2 regions of the Rhizobacter sp. P2_G4 genome follow, and region 1 is predicted to be linked to the other one. Evidence: predicted binding sites of a transcription regulator. Region 1 holds the regulator's gene; the other holds the start of a gene.
The links. The regulator FNR, encoded in region 1, switches genes on or off when oxygen is low (the NO sensors DNR and NnrR bind a similar motif). The targets are predictions, from matches to a motif close to TTGATNNNNATCAA.

Region 1 (2,396 bases):
CCCCTCTCTGAAGTCATCTCGCTCCTGGAGCCCGGCACCGTGCTTTCCAAAGGCATCAGCGGCGCCGGTAAGTGGGCCGTTCGTTACTCCGAGTTCGGCCGGCCGAGCTTCTGCGCAGTTCTTGAAGGCTCTTGCCGCTTGATGGTCGACGGGCACGAACCGCTCACGCTGGAAGCGGGCGATTTCGTGCTGATGCCGGCGACTCCGGGTTTCACGATGTCGGGCTTCGAGCCCGCAAAGCCGAAGAAGATGGACCCGACGCTTTCGCAGTCGCCCACGGAAGAATTGCGCCACGGCACGCAGAGTGGTCCACCGGACGTCCGGCTGCTGGGCGGCTACTTCGTCTTCGGTTCGCCCGATGCCGCGCTGATTGTTTCCTTGTTGCCTCAGCTGGTGCACATCCGCGGCGAGAGGCGGCTTGCAGTGATGGTGCAGCTGGTCGGAGAAGAGGCGCGTGAACAACGTTCCGGGCGTGACCTCGTGCTCGCGCGCCTCGTCGAGGTTCTTCTCATCGAAGCGCTTCGCTCGACGACCGGTGCAGCGGCCTCGCCGGGTCTCTTGCGTGGCTTGGCCGATGCGCGCCTCGCGGTGGCCATACGGCAGATGCACGAGCACCCATCGCGATCGTGGACGATCGAGCAACTTGCGAAAGAGTCTGCCCTCTCACGCTCGGCGTTCTTCAATCGCTTCAACCGCACCGTCGGCATCCCGCCGATGGAGTACCTGCTTGCCTGGCGCATGGCCCTGGCGAAGAGCCTAATCCGGCGCAACGAACACTCGCTCGCCGATGTTGCCGAGCGAGTGGGTTACAGCTCCGCAAGCACCTTCAGTACGGCGTTCAGCCGGCATGTGGGTCAACCGCCGGGGAGCTATGCACGCAGCCACTGAGGTGTGTCTTGAGATGCTTCGCCGTTGCCGAGCTTTGCCCGACAGGAGACTCTCAGCGTCTGAGTCGTTCAGAGTTCGACAGTTGCAGCGCCTTCGCCGGCGAACCGCTGAAGCGCTGCGTGGTCCAGGACCTGGATCTGCCGGTCCTTGACCTGTAATACGCCATCGGTCTGGAACTTGGAGAAGCAGCGGCTCACGGTTTCGAGGCGCAGGCCCAGGTAAGTGCCGATCTCTTCGCGCGTCATGCGCAGCACCAGCGACGAATGCGAGAACCCGCGCGCCTGCAGGCGCTGCGTCAGGTTGAGCAGGAAGGCGGCCACGCGTTCTTCGGCGCGCATGCCGCCCAGCAGCAGCATCACCGTGTGGTCGCGCACGATCTCGCGGCTCATGATGCGGTGGAACTGGCGCTGCAGCTCGGTGAATTCGCGTGAGAGCTCTTCCAGTTTTCCATACGAGATCACGCAGACCTGCGAGTCCTCGAGTGCAACGGCATCACAGGCGTGGGTGTTGTCGCAGATGCCGTCCAGCCCCAGCAGCTCGCCCGCCATCTGAAACCCGGTGACCTGCTCACGGCCGTCTTCGGACATCACGCGGGTCTTAAAGAAGCCTGTGCGCACGGCATACATGGCTTCGAAGCTGTCGCCGCTGCGAAAGAGCGCCTCGCCGCGTGGCACGCTGCGGCGCTGGGTGACCAGGCCGTCCAGCCGTTCCAGGTCGGGTGCCGAGAAGCCGACAGGCAGGCACAGCTCCCTGAGGTTGCAGGTCGAGCAGGCAGCTGGCACTGAGGTGGACTTGATCGGCGTCATGGTGAGGCGGTGTTTGCGGCACGGATCGGCCGACCACGGAATTGTTGTGGCCGGTTCACTGCCCGGGTTTGCGCCAGATCAAGGACGAAACCGCTGTGTCCGCGCTTGGCGGAGAGGAGTCAGCGGCCGCGCAGCCGCGTGCGGAATGCGTTGAGCAGCTGCTGAAGTTCGCTCGAGCGCTGGATGTCTCGGAGCAGCGGCGGGATCGACAGACCCATCAGCAACGCCGCCAGCGGAATCACGAAGACGAAGCCGACGTACTTGAAGCCGAAGGCGCCGACGAGCCCGCCGAGCACGAACATCGCGACCAGCCCGCCGACCGTCTGCATGCGAAGGCGGTTATGCCGCACGGCGGATGGCGTGGCGGCGTTGGCATGGCTMTTCCAGTAGAGCATCTTGCCGAGCTCCATGCCGAGGTCGGTGATGTTGCCGGTCATGTGGGTGGTGCGGGTGCTGCCGCGCGAGGTCTTCGACGCGACGGCGTTCTGCAGCCCCATCATGAAAGACAGCAGCAGCACGGTGAGTGGCACGGCGAACGGCGTGGTCCAGGTAAGGGTGATGGCCCCCATCAGGCCGAACGGGAACATGAGCGCGGCTTCCAGCAGCAGCGGCAGGGCGTAGACGCTGTGAAGGTGGCGCTGGCGCCCCCAGTTCACCATCACGGCGCAGACCGCCGCGCCCGAGAGAAAAGCGACGAGGGCG
Region 2 (2,396 bases), on a different contig from region 1:
GGCGATGCGCAGCAGACCGTCGCTGCCTCCGGCCACCTCGAAGCCGAGACGCGGCGCGCCCTGGCCGTCTTCGGTGAAGACCTGGATCACACCGCCCGACGAGTTGCCGTACAGCGCCGAGAACGGCCCGCGCAGCACCTCGATGCGGCCGACCGAGCCCAGCTCCACGTTGGAGATCTGACCCTGCCCGTCGGGCAGCGTGGCCGGGATGCCGTCCACATACAGCCGCACGCCGCGGATGCCGAAGGTCGAACGCGCGCCGAAGCCGCGCACGGAGATCTGCACGTCCTGCGCGTAGTTCTGCCGGTCGCGCGCGAGCAGGCCAGGCACCGAGCCCAGGCTTTCGGAGATGTTGACTTGCGCGCGGCCGTTGCGCACATCCTCGCCATCCACGCGGCTGATCGCCGCAGGCACGTCGAAGGCCGGTGTCTCGGTGCGCGTGGCGGTCACCACCACCGGCGGCAGCGTGGCCGCCGGTGCGGGCGAAGGTGAGTCTGTGGACTGGGCCAGCACGGCGGCCGGCGCACCGAGCCAGCACAACACATGCACCAGGCGCGGTGCGGTTGGGGTCTGCATGTCGTCTCCATCGTTCTTGGTTGCGGCGCGATGTTCACATGCCGCGTGCCTTCACGTCGGTGGCGACGAAAATTTCCTACATGCGCTCACTGTGTTCAACGCACGCTGCGGGGCGGTTGCTCAGAAGCGGCGGCCGATGCCCACGCCCACCAGCAGCGGGTCGATCTTGAACTCGCCGACCTTGGTGCTGTTGGAGGTCACGTCGGTACGAATCTGAACCTTCTTCACATCGAAGTTGAGGTACAGGTTCTTGCTGATCTCGTAGTCGAAGCCGGCCTGCACGGCCAGTCCGAAGCTGCTCTTGTCGAGGCCTACGTTCAGTGATGCGACCGGGCTGAAGTCGACGTTGGAGATGTGCGTGTAGTTCACGCCGCCACCCAGGTAGGGCTTGAAGGCGCCCAGGCTGGTGAAGTGGTACTGAGCGGTCAGCGTGGGCGGCAGGTGCTTGAAGCTGCCCACGTCGGTGCCGGTCACGCCGGAGTGCAGCGTCTGCTTCTGCGGGTAGGTCAACACCAGCTCGGCGGCGATCTCGGGCGTGAAGAAGTACGAGATGTCGATCTCAGGGATGACCTTGCTGTTCATCGTGAGGTCCAGGCCGGTCGAATCTTTGTCAGCGCTGTCGAGGTTGACCGCGCGCAGGCGCACCAGCCACGGGCCATCGGCGGCCTTTGCCACCGCAGGCAACGCCACGCTGCCCGCCATTGCCATTGCCAGTGCCAGTGCCAGTGCCAGAGCGGCGCACTTGAATCTTGTTGTTTGCATGATCTGCTTTCCTGTCGAGAAGAGGAGGGTTCCTCGACAGGAATTTCATCTCGGCGGGGCGCGTCATTTATTGCGGTGCATCAAGAGCCGTGCAATGAACCGCATGCGGTACATCAAGGGCCGGTGAGCTGGCGCAGCTTCGGCCTGACTCTGAAGTGGGGAGGTGCCGCAGCTGAACCTCCGCTTCCTGCCGTGACGTAGAGTTGCCTGCCTCCATTCGGCCACTTTTGCACTGCCATGAATCGTCTGCAATCCGAGTTGAGTCGCCTGTATCTTCCCCACGCGGTCCCCGACGCCGAGACACTTGGCCTGATCGATCCCGAGGGCAGCGTGCGCGCCATGGTGCTGGAGGTCGCGCGGCCAGCGAGTTGGGACGTGCTGTCGAAGGTGTGGCGCGGGGTTCAGGCCGATCTGGAACTGCCGGCCCCGGCCATCGCCGTCTCGGGGACGGACGGCCTTCAGCTCTGGTTCTCGCTCTCGGACCCGATCGCCATCGCGCAAGCCCATGCGTTCCTGGAGTCTTTGCGCCTGCGCTTTCTTGCGGACATCGCAGCGAAGCGTCTGCGCCTGATGCCCGCCGTGGATGCCTCAGCCCCGCACCAAGCGCTTCACGCGCACCTCGTGCCCGCCGAGCACGAGCAGACCGGCAACTGGTCCGCGTTCGTGGCGCCGGACCTCGCGCCGGTCTTCGCCGACACACCCTGGCTCGACATCCCGCCCAGCAACGATGGCCAGGCCGACTTGCTGAGCCGGCTGGAAAGCATCAAGCCGGCCGCCTTCGAGGCTGCGTTGGAGTCACTCAGGCCAGCACCGCCTCAGCCAACGGGCGTCGCGCGCGAGACGACAAGCATTGATGCCGATCGCATGCCGGATCGGCCAGCGGCCTCGGTGGGTTCCCTGGAAGCAAAGCGCTTCTTGCTGCAAGTCATGAACGATGAGACCGTGGTGCTGGCCTTGCGGATCGAAGCAGCCAAGGCGCTTCTGCCCTACGCCGACGAGCACCGTCCCTGACCGGCGCAGGTCACGCGGTCGGCGGCACCGGAAAGCGCACCAGCACC

Region 2: AC1DYS_RS26560 (OmpW/AlkL family protein) is a predicted target of FNR. The motif match lies at 1,409-1,422, and genes of this name have one in related genera.

Annotation. Positions count from the first base shown of each region.
Region 1 is NZ_JBFUFG010000002.1:768,950-771,345, forward strand. Features, by position in the region: gene AC1DYS_RS10070 (AraC family transcriptional regulator) at 1-888, shown strand, start outside; gene fnr (fumarate/nitrate reduction transcriptional regulator Fnr) at 957-1,694, opposite strand; gene AC1DYS_RS10080 (YoaK family protein) at 1,814-2,396, opposite strand, start outside.
Region 2 is NZ_JBFUFG010000010.1:171,039-173,434, reverse strand. Features, by position in the region: gene AC1DYS_RS26565 (TonB-dependent receptor family protein) at 1-576, opposite strand, end outside; gene AC1DYS_RS26560 (OmpW/AlkL family protein) at 697-1,338, opposite strand; gene AC1DYS_RS26555 (hypothetical protein) at 1,576-2,349, shown strand; gene AC1DYS_RS26550 (sensor histidine kinase) at 2,360-2,396, opposite strand, start outside.